Regions from separate parts of the Pseudarthrobacter sp. NPDC058362 genome, predicted to be linked through region 2. Evidence: riboswitches for the same ligand, from Rfam matches in the RefSeq annotation. Region 2 holds a riboswitch; each other region holds the start of a gene.
The links. Region 2 has a riboswitch for thiamine pyrophosphate ahead of thiC (phosphomethylpyrimidine synthase ThiC). Riboswitches for the same ligand answer to the same signal wherever they lie in the genome.
Positions count from the first base shown of each region.

Region 1 (5,323 bases), on a different contig from region 2:
GGAGGCTGAAACCCAGTCGATGGACAGCGCCAGCACCAGTGTCATGAGGAAGACCGCCGCGAACTTGCTCAGGGGGTTGGCACGGGTGAGCAGCGCCTGGTTGCCGCGCAGGTTCAGTTCCTGCCGCGCTGCCCCCGTCACGATGCCACCCGTTCCGGCGCTGCCATATGCAGCTCGGCACCGGCGAGCGCGGCGGTGAATTCGGCGTCGTGGGTTACTGCCACGACGGAAGTGCCCTGGTCCAGGAGCTCGGACAGGAAGGACGCAAGTTCTGCCCACGTGGTGGCGTCCTGCCCGAACGTCGGTTCGTCGAGGACCAGCACCTGCGGGCTCGCGGCCAGGACCGTTGCCACAGAGAGCCGCCGCTTCTCGCCTCCGGAGAGTGTGTAGGGGTTCGCGTCCACCAGGGCCGTCAGCCGCAGCCGCTCGAGCAGTTCGTCAACCCGTTCTTCGCCGTGCCCGAGGTGCCGCGGACCGAACAGCAGTTCGTCCCGCACTGTCCCGGTGACAAACTGATGCTCGGGCTCCTGGAACACAGTGCCGATCCGTTCGATCAGCTGCTCCGCCTTCCACTGGTACGGGTCGATTCCCGCGCCGCGGCTCAGTTCAACGGTGGCGGAAACCTTGCCTTCCACAGGCGCCAATAGCCCGGCGAGGGTCAGCGCGAACGTGGACTTCCCCGCCCCGTTGGGCCCCGTGATGGCCAGGGCCTGGCCAGCCCGCACCTGCGCCGTGACATCGCGCTGGACCGGGACCGGCGGGATCTTGCCGAATCCCTTGCGGCGCGCGCGTTCCCTGGAGACGCCCAGCTTTTCGGCCGCGAGCAGGAGGTCGCCGGAGCCCGGTGAGGGCATGGCCACACGTGCGCGCGTGGCCGGCACGTGGCCGGGCACCCATACGCCGGCGGCCATGAGCATCGCCCTGGCCTCGGTGAGCACCCGGTCCGGCGGCCCGTCCAGCAGCACAGCGGGGTCCGCAGCGGACCCCGGCTGCAGGACCACGATCCGGTCCACCAGGTCCTTCCAGACGGAGACACGGTGCTCCACCACCACCAGCGTGGCGCCGGTCTTGTCCAGGCAGCGGCCCACGGCGTCCCGGACCTCCAGCACGCCAGCCGGGTCCAGGTTGGCGGTGGGCTCGTCCAGCAGGACCAGCCCTGGGCGCATCGCCAGGATGCCCGCCAGCGCGAGCCGCTGTTTTTGCCCTCCGGACAGCGCAGACGTGGGGTGGTGCAGCGGCAGGTGGGAAAGTCCGACGTCGGCCAGCGCCTCGTGCACGCGCGCCCAGATGGCGTCACGGGGAACGGCCAGGTTCTCGGCGCCGAAGGCGACATCGTCACCAAGGCGCGAAAGAACCACCTGCGTCTCCGGGTCCTGCTGCATCAGTCCGGCGCGGCCGCGCCGGCCTCGGGGGGAAGCTCCATCGACCAGAAGGGAACCGGACTCGTCAGCGTCGCCGGCCTCGCCGTCGTCTTCCGCGTCCCCCAGCACCCCGGCGAGGGCGTGGAGCAGCGTGGACTTGCCGGCACCCGACGGGCCGAGCAGGAGCACACGCTCCCCCGGCTCGATGTCCAGGTCAAGGCCCTGGACGGCCGGCTTGGTGCGCCCGGCGTGCCGCCAGCCCCAGCCGCGGGCGGCCACCGCGGCGGGGCGGACGGCGGAGGCGCTGCCGGAAGGTTCCGACATCAGGAGAAGACGGGCTCCGTGGCCGCCTTGCGGGAGGCGAAGGGGCTCAGGACGCCGGTCCGGGCGAGGCCGCGCGTGGCGATCCAGGACAGCGCACCGGCGATGATCGCACCGGAGATGCTGGTGAACAGGATGTACGCGAACTTGTCGCCGGCGGAATAGGCGATGTTCCAGCCCCACGGGGAGAACGAATCGTTCAGCCCGCAGAACAGGCCGGCAGCGGCGCCCGCGATCAGTGCCACCGGCAGGTTGAATTTCCTGTAGACGAAGATCGCGAAGATGATCTCTGCGCCGAGGCCCTGGACGAACCCGGAGAACAGCACCGACGTGCCGTACTGCGACCCCATCAGCAGCTCGCCCGTGGCTGCGACCGTCTCGCAGAACAGCGCCGCGCCGGGCTTGCGGATGATGAGCATGCCCAGGACGGCCGGAATCATCCAGCCGCCGGCGATCAGGCCGGTCAGGGGCGGGTAGACGGCGTTCATCGGGCCGGACACTGCCAGCGCGCCCTGGGACCAGGCCCAGAAAATGACGCCGCCGGCGATGGCGATCAGCGCCGCCACCACGATGTCCACGACGCGCCAGGACTTGCCGGGGGTCTTCTTGATTGCTGCAGTTGCCATGGTGATCCTCCTGGGTAACAGGAGGGGAAAGTGCTCCCGGCAACCGCGTTGGACGGTGTTGCCGGGCACTTCGAGAACTCGACTCCCTTACGCCGGTACTAACCGGATCAGGTTCGAGGGTCTGCGGCTTCCCGCACTCTCAGCGCCCGGACGGGTTCCTGGCTGAGCCAGTGATGCCCGACGGCGGCGCTCCCCTGTCGTTTGAATGATGTGTTTTCGAATGATGCGGCCCCTGAGGGCTGGTTCAGTTTACACCGCAGCGGCCAATGGCGGCGGGGAAAATTACGGCGCCGGGCCGTTAGGCTGGGGTCAGTCCGTTTTCTGCCCGCAAGGAGTACAAGGAATGAACCTTTTCATTAAGCTGCTCGGCACCGGCATCTCGCTGGTGGCAGGCTTCGTCGGCACCAAGGTGGTCAACACCGTCTGGGAGAAGACCACAGGCCGGAAGCCTCCCACCGGCAAGGACGAGGATGTGCCCACCAGCCTGCACTCGGCCCTGACGTTCGCCCTGATCTCCGCATCGGTGAGCACCGTCATCCAGGTCCTGGCGAACCGCGGCACCCAGCGCGCCATCACCCGCTTCGCCAAGAGCCAGGACATCGTTTAGCCCCGCGCTTCAATCTGCCGCCGGCAACCCGCCTCACTCATTCCTCGGGAGGCGGGTTGCCGGCGGCTTTCTGCACCACGGCTTCGAGCTCGTCCGAGGTCAGCAGTTCCCGGTGCAGGTGCTTGGTCCGGTAACCGGCCCGGCCCACCATGTGCGCGGAGACCGGCACCGTCAGTAACTGGAAGATCCAGGCCACCAGCAGCACGGGCCACACCCACCAGGTGCGCAGCTGCAGCCCGATCGCCGCCAGCAGCAGGAACAGTCCCAGCACCTGCGGCTTCGTGGCGGCGTGCATCCGGCTCAGCAGGTCCGGAAACCGCAGCAGGCCTATGGCGGCGCCCAGCGACAGGGCAGCGCCGACCACCATGAACACCGCAGAAACGGCGTCCACCCAAGCATCAACGCCGGCGACAGTCTCGCCCACCGCCCGGTAGCCCGTCAGCAATTCAGGATTCATGCGGCTGCTCCCTTCTGTCCGCAACGAAGCGCGCCACGGTCACGGAGCCGACGAAGCCGATAATCGAGATGGCCACCACCAGCATCAGGTTGTTCAGGTGGCGGTTCACGGCCATGTCGATACACAGCGCTGCGCCCAGGATCGCCAGCAGGACGTCGGTGGCCAGTACGCGGTCCAGCAGCGAAGGTCCGCGGGCAATCCGGATAATGGCCCCGCCCGCGGCGAGCGACAGGATCACGGCCGTCACGGCCAGCACGGACTGCATCATGCGGCGGCCTCCCGTCGGACAATCTCAAGTTCGGCCGGTGTGCCCATGATCCTGATCAGCCCCGCTTCAATGGAAAGTACTTCGTTACGCAGCCTGGCCACGTCCTGCTCGGCGCTGATGTTCAGCCCGTGCAGATACAGGGTGGACGTGGAACGGTCCACCTCCACCACCAATGAACCCGGAATCAGCGAAATCACGTGCCCGGTGGCCGTCACCAGAAGGTCCTGGTGGCTTCGGAGCGTCACGGCGACGACGGCGTTCCTCACCCTGCGCCCACGGACCACCGCCAGGAAGAGCACCTGGGCACTTGCGGCGGCCACCTTTCCCAGGAAGGCAAAGGCGAACGGTACGGCGTACAGGATGTTGAACCGGCCGCTCAGTTCGACGGGCGGCAGGTAGAACAGCCGGGCCACGGCCACCGCGAGCAGCGCACCGAACAGCAGGTTCCCCGGACTGAAGTCCTGCCACAGCGCGCCCCAGACAATCACGAGCCACACCAGCAGGGGAAGCTCCTGGCGCAGCGAAATCCGGCGGCGGCTCATTTCCCTCCTCCGGCAGTGGTGATCCGCGGGACGAAGGTGTCCGTGCCCAGCACGGCCTGCACATAGTCGGTCCGGTCCAGCATGTCCTGGGCGGCCTGCCCCGCCAGCGTAAAGAGCGGCCCCGCAAAGATTGTCAGTGCGACGCCGAGCGCCACCAGCCCCAGGGTGGAACCCACCATGGTCCGCGGCAGCACGACCGTGTGCGGCTGGCCGGTATCACCCGTGCTGCTGGCAGCGCCGGAGCCGGCCACCGCTCCCCCGGCCCCGCCGGAAACCGCCAGCAGCACGGGATCCGGATGTTCGGCGTCGGACGGTTTGCGCCAGAAGGCCCTGTTCCACACGCGCGCCACTGCGAGGAGGGTGAGCAGGCTGGTCAGTACGCCGCCCGCCACCAGCACGTACGCCAGCGGCGTGCCCAGGGCGATCCCGGCCTGGATCAGACCGGCTTTGCCCAGGAAACCGGAGAACGGCGGGATGCCCGCCAGGTTCATGGCCGGGATGAAGAACAGCAGTGCCAGCAGCGGTGATAGCTTGGCCAGACCGCCCAGTCGGTCCACGGAGGAACTGCCGCCGCGTCGCTCAATCAGCCCGGTCACCAGGAAGAGGCTGGTCTGGATGGTGATGTGGTGGGCCACGTAGAACACGGCCGCACCCAGCCCCGCGGCGGAGGACATCGCCAGGCCGAACACCATGTACCCGATGTGGCTGACCAGCGTGAAGGACAGCAGACGCTTGATGTCGCTCTGCGCCAGGGCACCCAGGATGCCCACCACCATCGTCAGCAGCGCCGCCACCATGAGCGGCGTATTCAGCGAGTCGCCGGGGAACAACAGGGTCTCGGTGCGCACCATCGCGTACACGCCAACCTTGGTCAGCAGCCCGGCGAACACGGCAGTGACGGGCGCGGGAGCGGTGGGATAGGAGTCCGGGAGCCAAAAGGACAGCGGGAACACGGCCGCCTTGATGCCGAACGCCACCAGCAGCATCACGTGCAGCAGCGTCCGGGTGCCCTGGTCCAGCTCGCCCAGCTTCAGCGCCAGGTCGGCCATGTTCACCGTGCCCGTGGCCCCATAGACCATGGCGATCGCGATCAGGAACAGCACCGATGACACCACCGAAACCACCACGTACGTGACGCCGG
Region 1 is NZ_JBHXIW010000001.1:45,797-51,119, reverse strand. Features, by position in the region: gene ACFWIX_RS00225 (energy-coupling factor transporter transmembrane component T family protein) at 1-141, opposite strand, end outside; gene ACFWIX_RS00220 (ABC transporter ATP-binding protein) at 138-1,685, opposite strand; gene ACFWIX_RS00215 (ECF transporter S component) at 1,685-2,308, opposite strand; TPP riboswitch at 2,375-2,514, opposite strand; gene ACFWIX_RS00210 (DUF4235 domain-containing protein) at 2,652-2,915, shown strand; gene mnhG (monovalent cation/H(+) antiporter subunit G) at 2,953-3,372, opposite strand; gene ACFWIX_RS00200 (monovalent cation/H+ antiporter complex subunit F) at 3,362-3,640, opposite strand; gene ACFWIX_RS00195 (Na+/H+ antiporter subunit E) at 3,637-4,182, opposite strand; gene ACFWIX_RS00190 (Na+/H+ antiporter subunit D) at 4,179-5,323, opposite strand, start outside.
Region 1: it holds a riboswitch for thiamine pyrophosphate, as region 2 does, so the genes downstream of both, ACFWIX_RS00215 (ECF transporter S component) here and thiC (phosphomethylpyrimidine synthase ThiC) in region 2, are expected to answer to the same signal.

Region 2 (5,323 bases):
CGAGGCAGCCCGGATGGCGAAGAAGTTCGCCGACCAGGAAGACTTCACCCTGGAAGACTTCCTCGCCCAGATGCAGCAGATCCGCAATATGGGCTCCATGAAGAAGATGCTCATGATGATGCCCGGCGCCCAGAACATGCGCCAGCAGCTGGAGCAGTTCGACGAGCGCGAGATTGACCGGGTCGAGGCGATCGTGCGGTCCATGACGCCGCATGAGCGGCTCGCCCCCAAGATCATCAACGGCTCCCGCCGCGCCCGCATCGCCCGGGGTTCGGGTGTGCACGTCTCCGAGGTCAACGGCCTGCTGGAGCGTTTTGCGCAGGCGCAGAAGATGATGAAGAAGATGGCGCAGGGCGGCATGCCCGGAATGCCGGGAATGCCGGGCCTCCCCGGCGCCGGCGGGGCGCGGAAGAATGCCAAGAACGCGCCCAAGAAAAAGGCCAAGTCCGGCAACCCCGCCAAGGCTGCGCAGGAGCGCAGGGAGGCCGAAGCGCGCCGCGCCAACGCCGGCAAGGCGCTGCCCACCGGTGCCGCGTTCGGCCAGCAGGGCGACTTCGACCCCTCGCAGCTGAACCTGCCCAAGGGCTTCGATAAGTTCCTCGGCAAGTAACCCATCCCAACCAGGTAGCGCCAAGTGCCGTTTTGACCCTTCAAAACGACACTTGGCGCTACTTACTTAAGATGCTGTAGCCGTGGAATAGGGTGGGGTAATGGTCAAGCAACGGGTAGTGTTCGTGCATGGCGCCGGAAGCTTCGGCGCGGCCGCCTGGCCCCGCCAGCACGGCATGGCGCTGGCCTACGATGCCCTGTTCCTCCGGCGCCTCGGGTACGGTCCCGCGGCCGGGACGGCAGAGCCGTCCTTTGGCGGGGACGCCGCGATCATCCTCCGCGCGCTGCAGGACGACGGCCGCGGCGCGTCAGGCGGCCATGTCGTGGCCCACGCCCAAGGCGCCATACCCGCGATGCTCGCCGCGGTGGAACGTCCTGACCTCGTCCATTCCCTGGTTCTCGTGGAGCCGGCCTGCCTGTCCCTGACGGCCGACCTGCCCGCAACGGCGGCGCACCGGGCACAGTTCCGCGAGTGCGCAGAAGCTCCGCTGCATATCGTTCCCGGTGTCCCCACCCTGGTGCTCACCGGAGGCTGGGAGCCGTTGTTCGAAGAGATTGCCGGCTACCTGCGGGAAACCGGCGCCGTGCACCGCACTGCTGCCGGCGGGCACCGGCCGCACGATTCCGTGGAAGGCGACAGGACCATCCGGCGGTTTATCGCAGGTGTCAGCCGCGGCCAGACGGCACAAGCCTCCTAGCTCCCCGCCGGCACCTTCAACTCCGGGAGGTAGACCTTCCCGCCGGCGGCAAGGAATTCCTGGCTCTTCTCCCGCATTCCGGACGCCGCCTCCGCCAGTGCGGCCTGCGCCTCCGCTGAACCGTACTCGTCCCGGATGTCCTGGCTGATCCGCATCGAGCAGAACTTCGGCCCGCACATGGAGCAGAAGTGTGCGGTCTTGGCCGGTTCAGCCGGCAGGGTCTCATCATGGAACGCCTCGGCCGTGACCGGGTCCAGGGACAATGCAAACTGGTCCCGCCACCGGAACTCGAACCTTGCCTTGGACAGGGCGTCGTCGCGTTCGTGCGCGCCGGGGTGGCCCTTTGCCAGGTCCGCCGCGTGTGCCGCGATCTTGTAGGTGATCACGCCGGTCTTGACGTCGTCCTTGTTGGGCAGGCCCAGGTGCTCCTTGGGAGTCACGTAGCAGAGCATCGCCGTGCCGTAGCGGGCAATCTCCGTGGCGCCGATGGCCGAAGTGATGTGGTCGTAGCCGGGGGCAACGTCGGTGACCAGCGGCCCCAGGGTATAGAACGGGGCGCCCTTGCACAGCTCCTGCTGCCGTTCGACGTTTTCACGGACCAGGTGGAACGGGACGTGGCCCGGACCTTCAACCATGACCTGGACGTCGTACTCCCAGGCGCGCTGGGTGAGCTCGGCCAGGGTGTCCAGCTCGGCGAACTGGGCGGCGTCATTGGCGTCCGCCGTGGCGCCCGGCCGCAGCCCGTCGCCGAGCGAGAACGCGACGTCGTACTTGGCGAAGATTTCGCAGAGTTCGTCGAAGTGCGTGTACAGGAAATTTTCCTGGTGGTGCGCCAGGCACCAGCCCGCCATGATGGAGCCGCCGCGGGACACGATGCCGGTGACCCGGTTGGCAGTGAGCGGAACATAGCGCAGGAGCACGCCGGCGTGGACAGTCATATAGTCCACGCCCTGTTCGCACTGCTCAATCACCGTGTCACGGAAGATCTCCCACGTCAGGGCGTTTGCTTCGCCGTTGACCTTCTCCAGGGCCTGGTAGATGGGGACGGTGCCGATCGGCACGGGGGAGTTGCGGATGATCCACTCGCGCGTGGTGTGGATGTCGTCGCCGGTTGAGAGGTCCATGACTGTATCCGCGCCCCACTGGGTGGCCCACTGCAGTTTGTCTACTTCCTCGGCGATGGAACTGGTGACAGCGGAGTTGCCGATGTTGGCGTTGATCTTCACCAGGAATGCCTTGCCGATGATCATCGGTTCCGATTCCGGGTGGTTGATGTTGTTGGGGATGATGGCCCGGCCCGCGGCAACCTCGCTGCGGACCAGTTCCACATCGCAGTTTTCCCGCAGCGCCACGAAGCGCATCTCGGGCGTGATGATGCCCTGCCTGGCGTAGTGCATCTGGGTGACTGTCTTGCCGTCGACGGCGCGGCGGGGCACCGGCTGCGCGCCCTTCCACTCCGCGGAGGCTGCGCCGCGGCGGACAGCCGACCGGCCGTCGTCGAGCAGGTTCCGCTCCCGTCCGCTGTATGCTTCCGTGTCCCCGCGCGCTTCGATCCACTCGGTGCGGAAGGGCCGCAGGCCCCGGACCGGGTCACTTCCCGGACCGGCGGTCCGGTATGCACGGAATGGCGGGTTGGGCTCGCCGTTGGGGGAGTTCGCCAGGGAAATCTCGGTGACAGGAACCCGGAGGCCTGATTCGCTGTCTTCGAGGAAGGCGAGCGAATGGGACTTCAGGGACTGCGTGACAGGCTCCGCAGACGCATCGAGGGCAGGGTTCAGCTGTGTTTCTGGTGTACTCAAGGAATACTCACTTCCTTCGCCGGCATTACCCGGACAGGTTCGACGGTCGCAGGCTGCGTCAGCCCGATCTCAGCCCCTGCAGGGGCACCCGTGTGGTCAGGGAAGAAGCTACCACAGGCACCGGGGGAGCGGCGTCACATTCACGGTGCTAGCCTGACCGGGCAGGACGAGAGGAGTTCCATGCCGGAGGTTATCCATTTCAGCGGACCGGCGCTCACAGGCCCGGACCGGGAAGTGCGCGGGCTGTGGTCCGTGGACGGGCGCCTGACCTTCCGGAAGCCTGAGCGGGTGCCGGACCGGGTCCTGCCCGGCTGGGTGCTGCCGGGGTTTGTTGACGCACATTGCCATATCGGCCTGGGGCCGCAGGGTCCCGTGGACGCCGCCACCGCCGCAGCACAGGCGCGGGCGGACCTGGCTGCCGGCACGCTGCTGATCCGGGACGCCGGTTCCCCGGCGGACACGCGCTGGATGCAGGGCGGCGGAGAGTTTCCGGTACTGATCCGCGCCGGGCGGCACGTCGCGCGCACCCGGCGCTACCTCCGGGGGTTCGCCCACGAAGTCGAACCGGACGGGCTCGTCGAAATGGTCCGGAAACAGGCGCGCGACGGCGACGGCTGGGTGAAGCTCGTTGGCGACTGGATCGACCGGGGCGCTGGCGACCTGGCACCCTCCTTTCCTTCCGCCGTCGTCCGCGATGCCATCCGGGCGGCGCACGACGAAGGCGCCCGTGTCACCGCCCACTGTTTCGCCGAGGAGACCCTTGACCAGATGCTGGACGGCGGCATCGACTGCATTGAACACGCCACCGGCCTCCTGCCGCGGCACCTGTCCCGCTTCGCCGAGCAGCGCGTGCCGATTGTGCCCACTCTGATCAATATCGCCACTTTTCCGGACATTGCCGCGCAGGCGCAGCCGAAATTCCCGCGCTACGCGGCCCATATGCTGGCGCTCTGGGAGCGCCGCGCGGAGCGGGTGGCGGAGGCGTTCGACGCCGGCGTGCGGGTTTTCGCGGGCACCGACGCCGGGAGCGTCATCCGGCACGGCCGCATTGCGGACGAGATCCTGGCGCTCCATGCCGCGGGCCTGCCGGCAGCTGCGGCGCTCGACGCCGCCTGCTGGGGCGCGCGCGAGTGGCTGGGAGCGGACGGCATTTCCGAAGGCGCGCGGGCAGACGTGGTGGTGTGCAGCGCAGATCCGCGGACCCGGCCGGAAGCAATCCGCCATCTGCAGCAGGTGGTGCTGGCCGGCCGCATAGTTTATGAACAAGGAATAAATTGAAGCTTCAAGTCATTTGACATGACAGGGCCACCACCCGGGCGGCCGCACGAGTAGGGGCGTTCCAATGACCGCAGAGACCGAAAAACAGGACCTTCTTCCCTCCGGGCTCGGCATGGGCACGGTGATGCTCAAGGTGGGCGACATGAAGCTCATGACGCACTACTACCAAAAGGCGCTGGGCCTGGACGTCGTGGCCGAGCAGGACGGCGGCGTCTACCTGGGCCGGCTGGGCAGGCCGCTGGTCCACCTGGCTCCGGCGCCCGGTTTGCACCTGCCGGGCCGGGGAGAGGCCGGCCTGTTCCACACGGCACTTCTCTTCGAAACGCAGCAGGCCCTCGCCGCTACGGTGGCCACGGCTGCCCAGTTCGACCCGGGCCTGTTCACGGGCAGCGCCGACCACCTGGTCAGCGAGGCCTTCTACTTCAGCGATCCCGAGGGCAACGGCATTGAACTATATTGGGATCGCCCCCGCAGCAACTGGTCCTGGAACGGCACGGACGTGGTGATGGACAGCCTGGCCCTGACGCCCCAGCGCTACCTCGAGCAGTACCTCACCGAAGAATCCCTTGAGGGGCAGCGCGGAACGGGAGCCGGCGTGGGCCACGTCCACCTCCAAGTGGGTGACGTGCAGACGGCGCGGGACTTCTACGTCGGTACCCTCGGCTTCGAGAAGACGGCCGGCTGGCACGGCCAGGCGCTCTTCGTCTCCGCCGGCCGCTACCACCACCATATGGCCATGAACGTCTGGAACAGCCGCGGCGCCGGCCCGCGCAAGGACACGCTGGGGCTCGGCGAGGTGCTCATCGAAGTGCCGTCAACAGACGACGTCGGCGCGCTGGCCGACCGGCTCAAGGTCGCGGGGGTGCCGTCGCACCACACCGGAGCGGAGCTGCGCTTCGAGGATCCCTGGCGGAACCGGCTTCGGGTTGCCGTGCGCTG
Region 2 is NZ_JBHXIW010000004.1:61,101-66,423, forward strand. Features, by position in the region: gene ffh (signal recognition particle protein) at 1-610, shown strand, start outside; gene ACFWIX_RS09945 (alpha/beta fold hydrolase) at 711-1,307, shown strand; gene thiC (phosphomethylpyrimidine synthase ThiC) at 1,304-3,106, opposite strand; TPP riboswitch at 3,101-3,208, opposite strand; gene ACFWIX_RS09955 (amidohydrolase family protein) at 3,287-4,384, shown strand; gene ACFWIX_RS09960 (VOC family protein) at 4,449-5,323, shown strand, end outside.

Region 3 (5,323 bases), on a different contig from region 2:
GCTCGGGCATGGTGCGCAGGATACCCACCTTGCCGTCCAGCATGAGGCGGGCGGCGGCCATCCCGGTCATGAGGGAAATCTGTGCGTTCCAGTCCTCCACGGGAAGCTGCGGGGCGGCGGCAATCCGGTAGCCGCCGTCGGGGAGCTGGACGATCTCCTGGTCCGGCATGTTCAGGCTGGCGCCGCCCCGCTCGCGCTCCAGTGCCACGCGCTTGAGCCCTACCTCCTTGAGCAGCTGGAGGACCGGCGGCGCCGTGCCGGCGTCGAGCTCCTTCTGGGCGCCCTTGTAGCTGAGCTTGTCACGGCTGCGGACGCGCGCCCGGCGCACGGTCACGGCAGTCACTTCCGCGGCGTTGTCCAGCTGGAAGTCCCAGACGAACGCCGGGCAGTCCTGGTCCGGCAGCAGGCTGCCGGCACCTTCGCTGATGACCTCCGGGTGCAGCGGGATCCGGCCGTCCGGGGCGTAGAAAGTTTGCCCCCGGCGCCGTGTTTCGGCATCCAGCGGCCCTCCCGGCCGGACAAAAGCGGGAACGTCGGCGATGGCGTACAGCACCCGGTAGCCGTCCTCGGCAGGCTCAATGAACAGGGCCTGGTCCAGGTCCGTGGAGGATTCCGGGTCAATAGTGATGAATGCGACGTCCGTCAGGTCGTAGTCGGGCATGTCCAATGAGGCCACGGCCGCTTCGGCGTCCGCGAGGACTTCCGTTGGGAAGCCGGCGGGCAGTTCCAGCTCGGTGCGCAGCGCGCTCAAGGCCTCCTCGAGCGCGTTTTTGTGCTCGTGGACATTGGGGGCCAACCGATGATGCGACACGAAAATCAGCCTAGCCCGAAACCACCGGAACGAGGAACAGCGGGGCTAGCGCGCGGCGTCCAGCGCCGCGAGCAGCGAGGCTGCAGCCGCGGCCGGGTCCGGCGCCTCCGTGATGGCGCGGACCACCACGATCCGGCGGGCCCCTGCAGCGACCACCTTGTCCACGTTGCCGTGGTCGATTCCGCCGATGGCAAACCAGGGCAGGCCGGCCGGCGCGGCGGCCGCGGCGTGCCTGACCAGGTCGAGGCCGACGGCGGCCCGGCCGGGTTTCGTGGGCGTCGCCCACAGCGGACCCACGCAGAAGTAGTCCAGCCCGGCCGGTCCCGAGGCAGCGGCCACCGCTGCATCCACCTGCTCCGGCGCGTGCGTGGACTGCCCGATCGCCGCGCCGCCCAGGAAGCTGCGCGCGGCCTTGAGGGGGAGGTCCTTCTGGCCGACGTGGAACACTGGCGCCCCGGAAAGGGAAGCGATGTCCGCGCGGTCGTTGACGGCCCACAGCCGGCCGTGGCGTTCGGCAGCTTCGCGCAGCACGTCGAGCAGCTCGAGCTCCTCGGAGGCCTCGATGGTTTTGTCCCGGAGCTGGATGATGTCCACGCCGCCGGCGAAGGCCTCATCGACAAAACGGGCAAAATCGCCCTGGCCGCGTCGGGCATCGGTGCAGAGGTACAGGCGGGCGGACGCCAAGGCGGCAGCGGGGGACACATTCATGGCTGCAAGCCTAGTTCCTCTAAACTGGCCTCGTACTGCGGGAGCCTGCGGCGGCTGTCATAAAAGCGCCGGGCTGAGAGGGCGTCAGAGCCGACCGCTTGACCTGATCCGGTTAATACCGGCGTAGGGAAGGAACCATATGGGCAACCCCACCGTTGGGTCCGGCGCTGCCGCGGATGGCGTGGTGCGTGCCGACGTCGCCGTTATCGGCGGCGGGGTGGTCGGCCACAGCATTGCCTGGGAGGCCCGCCGGTCCGGCCGGTCCGTGGTGCTGGTCGATGACGCCCCCGGCACCGGCGCCAGCTGGGCGGCGGCCGGGATGCTCGCCCCCGTCAGCGAGCTTCACTACCAGGAGGAAGGCCTCCTGGAGTTGATGCTGGAATCCTCCTCCCGGTGGCCGGGTTTCGCGGCCGCCCTCGCCACCGCCGCGGGCATGGACCCCGGATACCTCACGACGCCGACCCTCGCCGTCGGCGTGGACGCTGCGGACCGGCGGGCGCTGTTGGACCTTCGGGCCGTGCAAAAGGCCAACGGCCTCGACGTGGAGCCCCTCACGGTCCGGGAGGCCCGCCGCCGGGAGCCGCTCCTGAGCCCGGCGATCGCCTGCGCCCTGGACACCCCTGCCGACCACCAGGTGGATCCGCGGCAGCTGGTGGCCTGCCTCCGGCTGGCGCTCTCCCGGCATACAGACGGCGACGGCGGGGCCGGCACCCGGGTGGCGGGCGCCGTCGACGGTTACGCGGTCCCGGCCCGGGCCGCTGAACTGCTTTGGAAGGACGACGGCGTGGCCGGAGCCCTGCTGAAAGGCGGCGGAAAGGTCTTCGCGGGGGAGACCGTGGTGGCCAATGGCCTCTACGCAGGAGCGCTCGGCGGACTGCCAGCCGGGCTGGCCCTGCCGCTGCGTCCCGTGCACGGCGACATCCTGCGGCTCGCCGTGCCGGAACACCTTCGCCCGCTGGTGACCGCCACGGTCCGGGGCCTGGTCCATGGCGTGCCCGTCTACCTGGTGCCCCGGCAGGACGGAACCGTGGTGATCGGCGCCACCCAGCGCGAGGACGCCCTGGGCGGAACGGCTCGCTTGGAATCCGGTGCAGGTCAGGACGCCGCGTCCGACGGTGCGGTGTCCGCCGGCGGGGTCTACCAGCTCCTCCGGGACGCCCAGGCGCTGGTACCCGCCGTCGCCGAACTGGAATTGCTCGAATGCACAGTGCGGGCCCGTCCCGGAACCCCGGACAATGCGCCACTGCTGGGCCGGGTCCCGCTGCCTGACGGCGCAGTGGGACACGTCCCCGGGGTCATCGTCGCCACCGGCTTCTTCCGCCACGGCGTGCTGCTGGCACCCGCTGCCGCGGCTATTTGCCGCGCCCTGCTGGATGGCAGTCAAGACCCCCGCTGGGCAGCGTTCAACCCTGCCCGGTTTTCCGCAGCCGCATCACGCCACGACACCAAGGAGAGAGCATGAATATCATCCTGAACGGAAGCCTCCGCGCCGTGCCGGACGGCGCCTCCATTGCTGCGCTGGTCAGCGATATCACCGGCCGGCCGCTGGCAGCAGACGGCCAGGCCGCGGACGGGCGGAAGCTTGGCGTGGCGGTGGCGCAGAACGCGCAGGTGGTGCCGCGGAGCCAGTGGTCCGCCACGGCGCTCGCCGAGGGCGACGACGTTGAACTTGTCACCGCAGTCCAGGGAGGCTGACATCATGACCCAAATAACGAACGCACCCGCCGGCGCAGAATCCGACGTTGCCGACACCTTGGTGATCGACGGAGTCCCGCTGCACTCGCGGCTGATCATGGGGACCGGGGGAGCGCCCAGCCTGGACGGGCTCGGCGCTGCGCTGCTCGCCTCCGGTACAGCGTTGACCACAGTTGCGATGCGCCGTTATTCCCCTGCGGAGACCGGCTCGCTGTTCCAGCTCCTGGTGGACCACGGCATCCGGGTGCTGCCCAACACGGCGGGCTGCTTTACAGCCCGTGATGCCGTCCTCACCGCTGAGCTGGCCCGCGAAGCCCTGGAGACGGATTGGGTCAAGCTGGAAGTCATCGCTGACGAACAGACCCTCCTGCCGGATGCCGTGGAGCTGGTCGACGCCACGGAACAGCTGGTGGCCCGTGGCTTCAAGGTCTTTGCCTACACGAATGACGATCCTGTCCTGGCGCTCCGGCTCGAAAACCTGGGCGCCACGGCCGTCATGCCGCTGGGAGCACCGATCGGAACAGGCCTGGGCATCCTGAATCCGCACAACATTGCGCTAATCGTCTCCCGCGCTTCGGTTCCCGTGGTGCTGGACGCGGGAATCGGGACCGCTTCCGACGCCGCGCTGGCCATGGAACTGGGCTGCGACGCTGTGTTGCTGGCGACGGCGGTGACGAGGGCGCAGAACCCTGCGCTGATGGGCGCGGCCTTCAAGCACGCGGTGGCTGCCGGCAGGATGGCCAGGGCTGCGGGGCGGATCCCGCGGCGTGAGCATGCACTCGCGTCCTCCGCCATGGAGGGCAGGGCGGAGTTTCTCTAGCTCTAAAGGCGGAGGGCTGCGGTCAGGCGCTCCGTGTCCTGCCGGGCGCGTGTGCGTCCCAAGTAGATGACGACGGCCAGGGCCGCGCAGGTTCCGAGCAGCACGGGCAGGACCCACGGCAGCCAGGTCAGGCCGGGCAGGTAGCCAAACCCGGCGGCGATGAGGATTATCCAGGCCACGGACGCCGCGGCCACGGCCACCCCCGCCGGGAGGGCGGCGCCGTACTTGGCGTGCCGCCTGTCATTGGCCCACACAAGGAACCCTGCGGCAACGGCTGCGAGCACGACGATGCTGAGCGAGAGCATGGATCTCCTTTGACTGTAAGCCGCGGCGGACTGGCGGCCGCCGCGGCTTAGGTCCTAGAACTGGCCGAAACCTACGCGCCGGACTTCCTCGGCACCGATTTCCACGTAGCCAAGGGCGTTGCCGGGAACGATGATCAGGCGTCCTTTGTCGTCCTTCAGGCGCAGCTCGCTTCCGGTGTTGATGGCTTCGCCGACGACCTTGGCCACGGAGTCCGCGTCCTCCGTGGACTCGAGGACGATTTCGCGGCCAACGTTCTGCACGCCGATCTTAATTTCCACAGGGGCCTCCCAGCCGGTCAAAGTGCTCAGGTATCTCTACCCGTTGATGTCTTATTTGTAGTCTAGGACTCTTTGGGAAAACGGGAGATTCCGCGCCAAGCTAAACGGTAGATCAGGTCGCTGGCCACATCGAGGTCCAGGTTTCCGTCCGTTTCCAGCCAATACCGCGCGCTGACCTGGGCCATTCCGGCCAGGCCGCGGCCCAAAAGCTGCGCTTCAAGCTGCGGCAGCTTGGTGTCTTCCGCGATCACCCGTGCGATGGCGTCCGCGAATGTGCGGTTCAGGGTCTCCAGCCGCGAACTGACATCCGCGTCGTTAATAAGGTCTGACTCAAAAACCAGCCGGTGTGCCTGGTCATCGCTGGCGATGAACCGGAAGTAGGCGCGCATGACGGCCTGGACGCGTTCCTTGTTATCCGTGGTGGAATTCAGGGCGCCAAGCAGCAGTTCCGTCAGGGCTGTCAGGTGGCTGTCCAGAAGGGCGAGGTAGAGCTCGCGCTTGGACGGAAAATGCTGGTATAGAACCGGCTTGCTGACCCGTGCAGTCTCAGCAATTTCGTCCATGGCGGCGCCGTGGTAACCGTTGGCCACGAACACTTCCTGGGCTGCCGTCAGGAGCTGGGCACGGCGCTCATCCCGCGGCAGCCGTGCCGAGCGCTGGCCTGCCGGCCGGGCAGGTGATTCCGGGGCTGCGGACGGGCGGTCT
Region 3 is NZ_JBHXIW010000001.1:846,546-851,868, forward strand. Features, by position in the region: gene ACFWIX_RS04070 (RNB domain-containing ribonuclease) at 1-811, opposite strand, end outside; gene thiE (thiamine phosphate synthase) at 857-1,519, opposite strand; TPP riboswitch at 1,547-1,666, shown strand; gene thiO (glycine oxidase ThiO) at 1,659-2,981, shown strand; gene thiS (sulfur carrier protein ThiS) at 2,978-3,214, shown strand; gene ACFWIX_RS04090 (thiazole synthase) at 3,219-4,034, shown strand; gene ACFWIX_RS04095 (hypothetical protein) at 4,037-4,339, opposite strand; gene ACFWIX_RS04100 (DUF3107 domain-containing protein) at 4,394-4,618, opposite strand; gene ACFWIX_RS04105 (TetR/AcrR family transcriptional regulator) at 4,681-5,323, opposite strand, start outside.
Region 3: it holds a riboswitch for thiamine pyrophosphate, as region 2 does, so the genes downstream of both, thiO (glycine oxidase ThiO) here and thiC (phosphomethylpyrimidine synthase ThiC) in region 2, are expected to answer to the same signal.